4 regions of the Micromonospora sp. NPDC002389 genome follow, and region 1 is predicted to be linked to each of the others. Evidence: riboswitches for the same ligand, from Rfam matches in the RefSeq annotation. Region 1 holds a riboswitch; each other region holds the start of a gene.
The links. A riboswitch is a leader RNA that binds a small molecule or an ion and turns the genes downstream of it on or off. The one in region 1 is predicted to bind cobalamin.
Positions count from the first base shown of each region.

Region 2: it holds a riboswitch for cobalamin, as region 1 does, so the genes downstream of both, metE (5-methyltetrahydropteroyltriglutamate--homocysteine S-methyltransferase) here and ABT008_RS29430 (ABC transporter substrate-binding protein) in region 1, are expected to answer to the same signal.
Region 3: it holds a riboswitch for cobalamin, as region 1 does, so the genes downstream of both, ABT008_RS19955 (energy-coupling factor ABC transporter permease) here and ABT008_RS29430 (ABC transporter substrate-binding protein) in region 1, are expected to answer to the same signal.
Region 4: it holds a riboswitch for cobalamin, as region 1 does, so the genes downstream of both, bluB (5,6-dimethylbenzimidazole synthase) here and ABT008_RS29430 (ABC transporter substrate-binding protein) in region 1, are expected to answer to the same signal.

Region 1 is NZ_JBEOWP010000027.1:30,093-33,450, reverse strand. Features, by position in the region: gene ABT008_RS29440 (ABC transporter ATP-binding protein) at 1-245, opposite strand, end outside; gene ABT008_RS29435 (iron chelate uptake ABC transporter family permease subunit) at 245-1,237, opposite strand; gene ABT008_RS29430 (ABC transporter substrate-binding protein) at 1,306-2,289, opposite strand; cobalamin riboswitch at 2,321-2,493, opposite strand; gene ABT008_RS29425 (hypothetical protein) at 2,726-3,358, opposite strand, start outside.
Region 2 is NZ_JBEOWP010000008.1:30,947-34,304, forward strand. Features, by position in the region: gene ABT008_RS16835 (FecCD family ABC transporter permease) at 1-402, opposite strand, end outside; cobalamin riboswitch at 568-780, shown strand; gene metE (5-methyltetrahydropteroyltriglutamate--homocysteine S-methyltransferase) at 902-3,202, shown strand; gene ABT008_RS16845 (acyl-CoA thioesterase) at 3,295-3,358, shown strand, end outside.
Region 3 is NZ_JBEOWP010000010.1:43,023-46,380, reverse strand. Features, by position in the region: gene cbiQ (cobalt ECF transporter T component CbiQ) at 1-247, opposite strand, end outside; gene ABT008_RS19960 (energy-coupling factor ABC transporter substrate-binding protein) at 247-576, opposite strand; gene ABT008_RS19955 (energy-coupling factor ABC transporter permease) at 573-1,265, opposite strand; cobalamin riboswitch at 1,296-1,470, opposite strand; gene ABT008_RS19950 (roadblock/LC7 domain-containing protein) at 1,563-1,982, opposite strand; gene ABT008_RS19945 (YncE family protein) at 2,172-3,358, opposite strand, start outside.
Region 4 is NZ_JBEOWP010000019.1:10,861-14,218, forward strand. Features, by position in the region: gene ABT008_RS26830 (MalY/PatB family protein) at 52-1,209, opposite strand; cobalamin riboswitch at 1,278-1,479, shown strand; gene bluB (5,6-dimethylbenzimidazole synthase) at 1,520-2,155, shown strand; gene ABT008_RS26840 (VOC family protein) at 2,177-2,914, opposite strand; gene ABT008_RS26845 (SipW-dependent-type signal peptide-containing protein) at 3,074-3,358, shown strand, end outside.

The DNA.
Region 1 (3,358 bases):
TGGGCGAGCAGGGCCATCCGCCGCGCCACGGTGGCACGCGGCAGCCCGGCCACGTCGTCGCCCGCGACGGTCACGGTCCCGGATCGGGGGGTGATCAACCCGGCGACGACCCGCAGCAGGGTGGTCTTGCCGGACCCGTTGGGGCCGAGCAGTCCGACCAGGGTGCCGCGCGGCGCCGAGCAGGTGACGCCGTCGAGGAGTCGAGCGGCCGGCACCGACCACGAGACGTCGTGGATGTCCAGCATCAGGTGTTCCGGTCCCCTCGGCGCAGCAGTAGCACGAACGCGGGCACCCCGAGCAGGGCGGTCAGCACGCCCACCGGTAGCTCACGGGGGTCGAACAGGGTCCTGGCCGCGGTGTCCACCCAGATCAGGAAGATCGCTCCGGCGAGCACGACGACCGGCAGCAGCCTGCGGTGGTCGGGGCCGGTGAACCGCCGCACGGCGTGCGGCAGGATCAGGCCGACGAACCCGATCGCGCCGCTTATCGAGACCAGCACGGCGGTCAGCAGGGCCGTGGTGACCAGCAGCAGCCACCGGACCCGCCGAACGTCCACGCCGAGGGCGGCGGCGGCCTCCTCACCGAACGCGAACGCGTTGAGCGCGCGGGCACACCGGAGGATCACGGCGAACCCCACCGCGAGCAGCGGCGTCGCCCACGCCAGTGCGGTCCAGTCGACGCGGGCGAGCGAGCCGGACAGCCAGAAGGTGATGGTCTGGGTCGCGTGCGGGTGGGCCGCCCAGATGATCACGAACGTCGTCAACGCGGCGCACAGCTGCGCGACGGCGACCCCGGCCAGCACCACCCGGGTCGGTCGCAGCACCGCGCGCTGGCCGGCGGCGGCGACCACGACGGCGAACGCGGCGAGCGCCCCCACGAACGCGCCCCCGGTGAGCGCCGCGGCACCCGCGCCGAGGCCCAGGACCAGGACGGCGACGGCACCCAGCGACGCCCCGGAGGAGACACCCAACAGGTACGGGTCGGCGAGCGGGTTGCGGGTGACGGTCTGCATGACCGCCCCGCAGGCGGCGAGGCCGGCCCCGACCACGGCGGCGCCCAGCACCCTCGGCAGCCGCAGCTCCCACACGATGTGGTCGCGCAGCAGCGGCACGTCGGCGCTCGTCAGGCCGAGATGATTGGTGATGACCAGCCACACGGTGCCCAGCGACAGGTCTGCCGGCCCCACCGTCACCGCCGCGGCCACCGACAACACCAGGCCGACCGCGAGTACGACCACCACGGCCACCATGCGCACCGCTCGGACCGGCTTCGCCGGAGTCTGCGCCGGCCGGGTGGTGACGGTGGTCAGCTGCTCACCCCGCCGACGCCCCGGGCCAGTGCCTCCACCGCGAGGACGTTCCGCACACCGGCCGAGGTGGAGGAGAAGGCCAGGGTGACGTACCGCTTGTCCTTGACGGCGGGCAGGTCCTTGAGCGCCGGGTGCTTCTCGAGGAACGCCTGCTTGGCGGCGGCGGTGTCCCAGCTCGCGTCGACGAGCACGATCACGTCCGGGTTGCGCTCGACGACGGCCTCCCAGTTGGTGTCGGCCCAACTGCCGGTCAGGTCGTCGAAGATGTTGGTGACCCCGGCCGCAGACATGATCATGGCCGGGCCGCCGCAGCAGGCGCCGGCACTGGGCGCGTCGTTGCCGCCGTCCCACCACAGCACCCGCGTGCCCTTCGCATCCGCCGACACGTCCGCGATGCGCTGCTTCTGGTCGGCGATCAGCGTCTCGGCCCGCTCCGCGACGCCGAAGATCGCGGCGATCTCCCGGATCTCGGCGAACACGTCGTCGATCGTCAGCTTCGCCGGTCGCGTCTCCTTCGGACATCCGGCGGCGGAGACGTACGTGCCCACACCGAGCTTCTGCCACTCGGCACGGTCACCGGCCCCCTCGTCGCCGAACGCGCTCGCGAAGGAGCCGTAGACGAAGTCAGGCTCCAGTTCGAGCAACTTCTCCTTCGACGGGTACTCCTTGGCCAGTACCGGCACCTTCGCGTACGCGGCGGCATACTCGGGCAGCACCTGGTCGTCGAGGTAGGCGGTGCCGGCCATCCGGTCCTCCAGGCCGAGCGCCAGCATGATCTCGGTGGCGGGCTGGTTCATCGTCACCGCCCGCGCCGGAGGGCTCGGGACCACGACCGGTACGCCGCAGTTGGTGAACTCCACAGGCCCGGCAGCGGACGCCGTGGCAGCCGGATCACTGTCACCGGTCGTGGCGCAGCCACCGACCAGGACGAGTACGACGGAGAGCGGCGCGGCAACGCGCCAGGACGCAGGGAACCGCATAGCGGGACCACCTTCCAGCACCTCGTGGACGGGTCGTACAGGTGCCGTGGCCGGTCTCCTGGCTGACGGGTGGTGCGCTGGCGACCGGCCTTCCCAGGCATACGCCCAGTGACCTTGCGGTGGCCTCCAGCATCCCGATCACAGTGGCGAGGGCCGCACCGGTCTCACACCGGCTTCCCGAGCACCACGGCGAGGCCACCCTAACCAAAGCAGGCAGCACCGTCACCGTGGCCTAGATCATGGTGAGAGTCCACGTTGTGGGGTTACCGCTACCGGAGATACCTTCGCGACACAACGCTGGAGGTCTCTCCGCGAGGAGCCGCGACTACCAGGCGCTGCATGGCTCCACGACTCGTCGGTGTTCCGCTGGCTCGCTCCGTCAACCGGTGGCAGCCGATCGCCGTGACAACAGCAATCGTTGACGACCTCGCGATCGTCACGGCCTTTGGGATTCGGCCGCTTTCTGCGACAAGAGTTCCCCGGGAAAGACCACTCGGCATGAAGGCGGTGCCGCCATACCTCCGGCAGGCTGACACGCCGCATCATCCCAGACCTTGCGCACCGCCTGGACAAGCTCAACGACCTCGTGAGCTATACGTGCACCGCGCGACCTGCTGTCTTCCCACATCACGTCCCGCCAGCCACCGTCCGATGTACGCCGCTCTGAGTTCACGAGCGGCCGCAGTTGGCCTTGCAGGGCATGCTCAAGCGCCAGGCCCACGGCATCGGACCCAAATCGCGCTGCCAAGGGCTGGGCCTCCACGAGCATCGGCCAGGCGACTACGACGACTCGGTGCCAGATCTCGGGCGGAAAAGTGTTGGCCAGATGATGGCTCTCCCCCACCGGGAGATCGCGCAACCGTCGCTCCGCCTCACGCGTCTGGCCTACGTAGAGCAGGCCCCACCGGAGCCAGACGCCGTAGATGACTGGCCCACTGATCGCGGCGCCGGCTTCGGTGGCACCGACCAGGGCCGCACCAAGCCGATGCGCAAACGTGTACCTGCTCCGTCGCCACGATCTCGCCGCCTCCTGTCCTGAGGTGAGCCGGTACATCGCATCACGCCAGGC
Region 2 (3,358 bases), on a different contig from region 1:
GAACAGGATCGCGGCGGCCGCGCCGCTGGAGGCGCCGGAGTTGATCCCGAGCAGGTACGGGTCGGCGAGCACGTTGCGGACCATGGCCTGCAACGCCACCCCGCAGACCGCCAGCCCGGCGCCGACCAGCATGCCGAGCAGGACCCGGGGCAGCCGGACCTGCCAGACGATCGCCTGCTGCGGCCCGGTCCAGGTGACCTCGCCCGGTACCCCGACGAGGTGGTGCCCGATGATCCGGGCCACCGTGAGCGGGGGGATGCCGATCGCCCCGGCGCCGACCGCGACCAGCCCGGTCAGGACCAGGCCGAGGGTCAGCGCGAGCAGCCAGAGGCCGGTCCGGCGACGCTGCGCCGCCATGCCGAGCACGTCCGTCCGGCTCGTCGGCAGGGTGGTGACGCTCACCGCACTCCCACGCAAAGTCGTTGTTCTTGCCAAGTCTTTGCAAAAACTAACACCATGATCATGCCAGCGGAAGCCGGATGAGTCGTTGTTCACCCGCCGCTCGACACGCCGTCGGGGTGCGGACATCACACCCGCGCGACGGTCGCCGCGCGTGATCCGGACGCTAGGATCCGTGACGGTACTGGTTCGCCCCGGCCGTCCGGTCGGAGCGTCGTAAGAGGGAACCCGGTGTGAATCCGGGACTGCCCCGCAGCGGTGAGTGGGAACGACCGCCGTCACACGCACTGGACACCTGTCCGGGAAGCGACGGCCAGTAGGGGACCGGCCCAGCCGGTCGCGCCCACGAGTCCGAAGACCTGCCCGTGCCGCGTGCGCAACCGCGCACGCCGCCGTCGGCCCCGCGGGAGGGCCAGGGCGAGGTCGGTCGTCGCACCGTGCCCTCCCCAGCCCTCCTCCGGAGCCGTACCGCCGGACCTCGAGGGAAGGGAACCCTGGCGACATGACCACTCCGTTCGGCACGAGCACCGTGCTCGGCTACCCGCGCATCGGCCCGCGCCGTGAACTCAAGACCGCGGTCGAGGGCTACTGGGCCGGCCGCATCGACGAGCCGACCCTGCGGGCCGCCGCCGCGCAGGTGCGTGAGCAGACCTGGCGTACGTTGCACGACGCCGGCCTGTCCGCCGTACCGTCCAACACGTTCTCGTTCTACGACCACGTGCTCGACGCGGCCGTCACGGTCGACGCCGTACCCGACCGGTTCCGCCGGCTCGGCCTCGGGGAGCTGGACACCTACTTCGCCATGGCGCGCGGCACCGCGCAGGAGCCGCCGCTGGAGATGACGAAGTGGTTCGACACCAACTACCACTACCTGGTGCCCGAGATCGGCCCGGACACCGTCTTCGCCGCCCGGGCCGACAAGCCGCTGACCGAGTACGGGCGGGCGCGGGCGCTCGGCATCACCACCCGCCCGGTCCTGGTCGGTCCGGCGACCCTGCTGCTGCTGTCCAAGCCCACGGCCGACGCGCCGGACGGGTTCCGCCCGTTCGACCGGCTGGAGGACCTGGTTGACGTCTACGCCGACCTGCTGGCCGCGCTCGCCGACGTCGGGGTGCCGTGGGTCCAGCTCGACGAACCGGCGTACGTCGGCGACCGGTCCGACGCCGAGATCCGCGCCCTCGGTGCCGCGTACGCCCGGCTCGGCGGGCTGACCCACCGGCCCCGCCTGTTCGTCGCCGCCTACTTCGGCGAACTGGGCGACGCGCTGCCCGCGCTGCTGGACACGCCGATCGAGGCGATCGGTCTGGACCTGGTCGCCGGGCCCGGTGACCTGGACCGGCTCGCCGGCCACGGCGCGCTGCCGGGCCGGACCGTGGTCGCCGGGCTGGTCGACGGTCGCAACGTGTGGCGGACCAACCTGCGGGCCGCCGCGGCCGTCGGCGCCACCCTCACCGGGCTCGCCGACACCGTCGCCGTGTCGACCTCCTGCTCGCTGCTGCACGTGCCGGTGGACCTGGCCGCCGAGACCGATCTCGACCCTCGGCTGCGGGAACGGTTGGCGTTCGCCCGGCAGAAGGTCGACGAGGTGGTCGCGCTCGGCCGGGTGCTGCGCGACGGGGTGGGCGAGCTGCCCGCCGCGCCCCCGCCGGTCCCGGCGCAGTGGCGCGACGACGCGGTCCGCGCCCGCCTGGAGGCGCTGCGGCCCGAGCACACCCGGCGCGGCCCGTACCCGCAGCGCGCCGACGCCCAACGCCGCCGCCTCGGGCTGCCCGCGCTGGCGACCACCACCATCGGGTCGTTCCCGCAGACCGAGGCGCTGCGCCGGGCCCGGGCCGCGCACCGGGCCGGTCGCCTCGACGCGGCCGGTTACGCCGAGCGGATGCGGGCCGAGATCGCCGAGGTGGTGGCCGAACAGGAACGGCTCGGGCTGGACGTGCTCGTGCACGGCGAGCCGGAGCGCAACGACATGGTGCAGTACTTCGCCGAGCACCTCGACGGCTTCGCCGCCACCGCCCACGGCTGGGTCCAGTCGTACGGCTCCCGGTGCGTACGCCCGCCGATCCTCTACGGCGACGTGACCCGGCGCGAACCGATCACGGTGGCCTGGTCCCGGTACGCCCAGTCGCTCACCGACCGGCCGGTCAAGGGCATGCTCACCGGCCCGGTGACCATCCTGGCCTGGTCGTTCGTCCGGGTGGACCAGCCGCTGGCGGAGACCGCCCGGCAGGTCGCGCTGGCCCTGCGCGACGAGGCGCGGGACCTGGAGGCGGCGGGCATCCGGATCATCCAGGTCGACGAGCCCGCGCTGCGGGAGCTGCTTCCGCAACGCCGTCGGGACCACACCGCCTACCTGGACTGGGCGGTGGCGGCGTTCCGGCTGGCGACCAGCGGCGTCGCCGACGCCACGGCGATCCACACCCACCTGTGCTACTCGGAGTTCGGTGAGGTGCTGCCCGCCATCGACGCCCTGGACGCCGACGTGACCAGCATCGAGGCGTCCCGCTCCCGGATGGAGATCCTCGACGACCTGGCCACCGTCGGCTACACGCGGGGGATCGGGCCGGGTGTCTACGACATCCACTCGCCCCGGGTGCCCGATGCGGCCGAGGTGGTCACCGCGCTGCGCCGGGCGGCGGCGGTCGTCGGCCCGCAGCGGCTCTGGGTGAACCCGGACTGCGGGCTCAAGACGCGGGGCTACGACGAAGTCCGCCCGGCCCTGGCCGCGCTGGTCCGGGCCGCCGCCTCGGTCCGCGCCGAACTGGCCGCCGAGGGCGGGCCACAGCCCGCGACGAGCGACGCCTGACCCCGTGGCGCCCGCCGGTGGGAGCCCCCCACCGGCGGGCGCCGTCGGGAGACCGCACATCCGAGACCGCGCGCGAGGACGGACGAACCGCCATGCAGGACACGATCACCGCCGCCGGTCGGGCACCGTCGGCGTCCCACCTGACCCTGTCGCAGA
Region 3 (3,358 bases), on a different contig from region 1:
CCAGCATCGGCACCGAGCCGGTCAGGATGAACAACAGCGGGGTCCGGGCCGCCCGGACCAGCAGGCGCGGCGGCAGCGCCGCCGGCCCGAGCAACGCCGCCGCCGCGGTCAGGCCCACCACCAGGGCACCCGGCCACGGTGGCAGGAGCAACGCGCAGCCCAACAGCCCCAGGGCCAACAGGGCCTTCTCCGCCGGGTGGCGGCGTCGCCAGGGGCTGGCGTACGCCGCCACGTCCAACGCGAGCACTAGTCGGTGGTCTTCTCCCCGGTCGCGGTCTGCTCGCCACGCAGCCGCTGCCGGGTCCGGGCGACCCCGAAGTAGTAGCCGAGGAACCCGGCGCCGAGGGCGGCCTGGAGCGCGAACAACGCCGACTCGATCTCACCCGACGGCGGCTCGTAGATCGAGCTGAACCACGGCTCGTAGTCGGGGTGGTCGTTGACGATCGCCTCCTCGGCGAGGGCATCCGCCCCGGCGAACGGCTCCTCGCCGCTGCCGAGACCCAGCACCAGCGGCGCCACCGCCAACGCCACCACGGCGAGCAGCAACAACAGGTTGGTCCGGCCGAACGACTTCACGCCACCGCTCCCTCGGTCGTCGGGGCCGGACGGCGCAGAATGCCGAGCCGGCGGAGTTCCTGCGGGCTCACCCGGACCAGCAACCGCACCACCAGGACGGTGAGCAGGCCCTCGCTGATCGCCAGCGGGATCTGGGTGACCGCGAAGATGGAACCGAACTTGGCCAGCGCGCCGACGAAGCCCGAATCCGGGTCCGGGAAGGCCAGCGCGAGCTGGGCGCTGGTCACGCAGTAGGTCGCCAGGTCGGCCAGGGCCGCGGCGAAGAACACCGAGATGCCGAGGCCGCCACCGAGCCGGCGGATCAGCGCGTACACGCCGAAGGCCACCCAGGGGCCGACGATGGCCATCGAGAAGACGTTCGCGCCGAGCGTGCTCAACCCGCCGTGAGCCAGCAGCAGTGCCTGGAACAGCAGCACGATCGTGCCGAGCACACTCATCACGGGGGCTCGGAACAGGATCGCACCGAGACCCACACCGGTCGGATGAGAACAGGACCCGGTCACCGAAGGGATCTTCAGCGCCGACAGGACGAAGGTGAACGCCCCGGCCGCGCCGAGCAACAGCTTCGCGTCGGGGTTCGCGCGGACCTGCTGGACCAGGTTGCGCGCACCGTGGATGACGAACGGTGTCGAGACCGCGAACCATGCCGCCGCCTGCACCGGTGGTAGGTAGCCCTCAGCGATGTGCATGAGTCGACCTCCCCTTCCAACACCTCGTGGACGAGATCACACGTCGGGGTCGGTCTCCTGGCTCCCGGATCGTCGCGTACTCCGGCCTTCCCAGGTCCTCCACGGACCCAGTGGCGTACAAGTCGGAGTGAACTCCCCGGTCACAGTGGCGAGGGCCGCGCCGGTCTCACACCGGCTTCCCATTACCGCGACGGCGAGACGTTATCCGTTCCGCGCACCGGCGCACAAGACTCATCGATGCCCCAGCGGCCGGACGCGGTCGAAGAGTGCCGTTTGTCACGACGATTCCCGGGTAGGTCACCGCCCGGTCAGGTGGGGCGCCGGCTCCACGTACACCGGCAGGTGATGCCCGGCCCTGGCGCAGAAGAGGGCGACCTCGTACGCCATGTCCCCCACCTCGGCCGAGCCGTCGATACCGACGGTGAGGATCGCCCCGTTGCCGGTGGTGGCGTGGAACAGGAACGCCCGCGACATCTGCACCACCACCTGGTGCAGCTCACCCTCACCGCACAATCGTGCGGCAGCCAGACCCAACGCCTGGAGACCACAGACCACACTGGACAGTTGCTCGGCGATCTCCTCGTCGATGCCCCGCGAGGCCCCCAGCATGATGCCGTCCGGGGAGAGCACCACCGCGAACTTGGCACCGGGCACGCGATCCACGATGTCGTCCAGCGCGGCGCTGAGGTTCTCGGCGGTGACCAGGGCATGGGTCATAAGGGCGCTGTCCTCTCGTCGAAACTCCTACGTTCGTACCAGAGAAGACGCGGCCTCAGGGGGCTGACACTCCCCCGGATCCGGTTCCCTGATCCCCCTAACGTACGACGACGCTGGTCACCCTAATCGGACGGGTCGGACGTCACGGTCACACCGGGAATCGCTCCTCTGACCGACGGTGATTCCCGCTCAGGACGACGGCACCGGGCCACGCAACCCCACCAGGCCGGGCACCGCGGCACGGCCGAGTTCGGCACCGCTGGCCGGGTCGAGCCATCTCAGCGCATCCCGCCCACCCACATAGAGACGACCGCTCTCCGGGCCGAGGAGGAGACCGGTGACGGGAGCGTCGACCGGCCGTTCGGCGACGACCCGCAGACCGGCGGCATCCACGGTACGCACCACACCGGCCCCGCCGAGGAACAGTCGATCGTCGTCCGCCGTCGCGTACGCCGGGCCGGACGCGACGGGCACGGCGGCGGTGCGGCGTACCGTCAGCTCGTCGGTGGAGATCTCGGCGACGGTGCCGGAGGTCAGGTCGGCGACGTGCAGCCGGGAGCCGTCCGGGGCGATCGCCATGACGTGCCCGTCTGCCGGCCCCTCCCCGAACGGGTGCGGCAGGTCCACGCAGTACGCCCACCGCTCGTACAGGTGCAGTGTGTGCACGAAGGCGTGGACGTCACGGCCCGGCCGCCCGCTGATCCGGTCCCGGGTATGCCGGTGATCGGGCTGGTGGGTGTAGAGCGTGTACAGGACTCGACGGTCCGGGGCGAGCACGGCCTGCCGCCCGTCGCCGCGCATCTCCTCCTCCGCGCCCGCCGGGATCGCCTGCTTGAGGCGGGTCTGCAACGGGCCCGCCACACCGGTGACGAGGTCGACCACCCGGACCCGGTACCGGTCCGGTGCCTGCGGCGGCAGCCACTCCAGCACGAACAGCCCGCCGTGGTCGTGGGTGAACGCCTCCGGGACGACGTTGCCCGGCAGCCGTAGCCGCTGCCGCACTCCACCCGCGTCGGCGATCAGCACCGGAGTGACGTCCCGCCCGGCCGGAGACACTGCGGTGACGCTCACCGCCTCGGTGGTCAGTGCCACCCACGTGCCGTCGGCGGAGACTGTCTGCGGCACCCAGCGGCCGGGCAGCCGCACCCGCGCGGAGGCGACACCCGTGGCGGTCTCGATCCGCCAGAACGCGGTGTCGGCACCCTCCGGTGCGCTCGCGTACACCGACCGCCCGTCGGCGGTGGCGACGGCGTGCGGGATGACCTGCCGCTCGGCACCGCGCAGTAGTCCGAGTCCGTCGGCCAGGTCGACGAGCAGCGGATCCGGCGGCACCGCCGCCACCCGGGACCTGTCCGGATCACACCCGACCAGCGTCG
Region 4 (3,358 bases), on a different contig from region 1:
CACGGTAGCAACCCGGAGCATCGTCAGGCCGGGCCGGCAGTGCCACCGGCGTCAGCTGAGCGCCTCGGCCATTCGTCGCACTCCTTCGGTGACCAGCTCCGGGGTGGTGCCGAGGTTGAACCGCGCGTGTCCCGCGCCGCCGGTGCCGAAGACCGGGCCGGGACTGAGCGCCACCCGTCCGCGATCGAGGAAGGTCGCGGCGGGGTCGTCGCCGAGGCCGAGGGCGCGGCAGTCGAGCCAGGCCAGATAGGTGCCCTCGCCGGGCCGGTACCGCACCGCCGGGAGGTGGTCGGCCAGCAGCCGGGTGAACAGGCGACGGTTCTCGTCGAGATCGGCCAGGAGGGCGTCGAGCCATCCGACGCCGTCCCGCAGGGCGGCGACGTGGGCCAGCACACCGACGTGGCTGGGGCTCTCGTTGACCCAGGCGGGGATGCGGGCGAGATCGTCGACTGCCGTGGGTCCGGCGACGGCGACGGCGGCCTTGAGACCGGCGAGGTTCCACGCCTTGGAGGCGGAGATGACCGAGAAGCCGTTCTCGGCGCCCGGCACGCTCAGGTACGGCGTGAATCTCGCCCCCGGCAGCACCAGCGGCGCATGGATCTCGTCGACCACGACGCGGACACCATGCCGGCCCGCCAGCGCGGCGACCTCGGCGAGTTCGTCGGCGGTGTGCACCGTGCCGGTCGGGTTGTGCGGGCTGCACAGCAGGTACGCGGGCCGGGAGCCACGACGTGCCGCGCGCCGGAACGCCTCGTCCAGGACCGCCATGTCGAGCCGACCGTCCTCGCCGAGCGGGGCCTCCTCGATGGGTCGACCGGTGCGCCCCACGACCTGGTAGAACGGCGCGTAGACCGGGCAGTTGACCACGACGGCGTCGGTCGGGCCACAGATCACGTCGAGGACCTCGACGATGCCGCTCATCACGTCCGGGACCATCGTGGTGCGTTGTACCGCGATGCCGTCGAAGTCCCACCGGTCGCGGGCGAAGGCGGCCAGCGCCTCGGCGTAGTCGGTGCCGGCGGGGTAGCCCGTGTCGCCGCGCCGGACGGCCTCGGTGATCGCGTCGACGACCGGCCCGGCCAGCGGCGCGTCCATCTCCGCCACGAACATCGGCAGCACGTCGCTCGGGTAGGCGCGCCACTTCTCGCTCGTCCGCTTTCGGAGCTGTTCCAGGGTGAGCTGCCGCAGGGGTGTGGTCTCGGAGGTCACGACAGCGAGACTAGTGACTCGATCTTCCGGCAACGCCGACGGACGACGGTGTCCGGTAGGGTGCTCGGCGGCACGAACTGTTGCGAGGTGCCCCACCCGTGGTGGGGAGAATCGGGAAGCCGGTGAGAATCCGGCACGGGCCCGCCGCGGTGACCGGGGAGCTGCCGCCCACGCGCGTCACGCGCAGCCACTGGCCCGCACGGGCTGGGAAGGCGGGCGGTGAGGTGACGATCCGGAAGTCCGAAGACCGGCCTCGCGCCTGGTTGCCCTGCGCCGTGGCCAGGGCCTGGAGCGCAGCGGGAGCCTGCCCATGATCAACGAAGTGTACGAGGTCATCCACGCCCGTCGGGACGTACGCGGTCAGTTCACCGGCGCGCCGATCCCGGCCGAGGTCCTCGATCGGGTGCTGGCCGCCGCGCACGCCGCGCCCAGCGTCGGTCTGTCGCAGCCGTGGGACTTCATCCTGGTCAGCGATCCCGCGCTGCGGGCGGAGTTCCACCGCCACGTGCAGCAGGAGCGGGACGTCTTCGCCGCGACCCTGAACGGGGAGGAGGCGCGCCGGTTCTGCCGGATCAAGATCGACGGGGTGCTGGAGTCGACCCTGTCGGTCGTGGTGACGTACGACCCGGACCGGGGATCCCCGGCGGTGCTGGGTCGGCACGCCATCGCCGACGCCGGCCTGTACTCGGTGTGCCTGGCCATCCAGAACCTGTGGCTGGCGGCCACGGCCGAGCGGCTCGGCGTGGGCTGGGTGTCGTTCTACCGGGAGCCGTTCGTGCAGGAGCTGTTGCGGATCCCGGCGGGTGTCCGCCCGGTGGCCTGGCTGTGCCTGGGTCCGGTCACCCACCTGGAGCAGGTGCCGGACCTGGAGCGACACGGCTGGCGGCAGCGCCGTCCCTGGCGGGCAGCGGTGCACCGGGACCGCTGGGAGCCTTCGGGCCACTGACCCCGACGGCGCGAGGGTGCGTCAGCCGGGGGCGAGGAGGCAGAACTCGTTGCCCTCCGGGTCGGCCAGGACCGTCCACGGCAGATCGTCGCGGCCCACGTCCACGGTGGTGGCACCGAGAGCCCGCAGCCTGGCCGCCTCGGCCTGCGGGTCGTCACCGGGGTACGGGCGGACGTCGAGGTGGACCCGGTTCCACCCGGTCTTCACGTCGGGCGTACGCAGGAACTGCAGGTACGGACCCACGTCCGCAGCGGAGCGCAGCACCGCCGCACGGTCGGTCACCTCGTGCAGACGCCAGTCCGTGGCGGTGCTCCAGAAGTCGGCCATGGCGCGCGGGTCCGCGCAGTCGACCACGACGGCGGCGACCGGTCCGATGTCCCGGTGCGGCGGGCGGGGGTCCAGGACGCAGAACTCGTTGCCCTCCGGGTCGGCCAGCACCGTCCACGGGACGTCACCCTGGCCCACGTCCGCGAGGGTGGCGCCGAGATCCTTCAGGCGCGCGACCGTCGCGGCGTGGTGGTCCGCCGAGGTGGTGGCGAGGTCGAGGTGCACGCGGTTCTTCGCCGTCTTGGGTTCGGCGGAGACGACGAGGTCGACGAAGACGGCGATCGGGTCGGGATAGGCGACGCCCTCGGGTTCGAGGTTGGTGACGCCGGGCTCCTCGCTGGAGATCCCCCAACCGAGCGCCTCCGCCCAGAAAGCGCCCAACGCGGAGTCGTCCCGGGCCTTCATGTTGATCTGTACGAGCCGTGTTGCCATCCGGCGATGCTAGCGGCATCGCGAGTCGAATTCGATTCACTTGACACTGGTCGATACACCTCCGTGAAGTTTTGGGTTTTATGCCCGGCTTGTCCGCATTGGAGTTCTATCGTGTCCCTGCGTGACAGCACGCCAACGGGGATGCACGAGGAGGACAAGTTGACTGGACCGACAGGGATGACGACGGGCGAGTCGAGCAGTCGAGGAAACCGTCGCAAGCTCAAGGCGATCCTGGCCGGCGGGATCGCGCTCGGCCTCGGCGCGACGATCACCCTCGCCGCCTGGAACGACTCCGAGTACGCCTCGGGCACGTTCACCGCCGGTAGCTTCAGCATGGAAGGCAGCACGGACGGCACCACCTACGCCGAGCACCCGACAGCCGGCACGGCGGCGTCGTTGGCGTTCAGCACCGGCTTCGACAACATGAGCCCGGACGACGTGGTC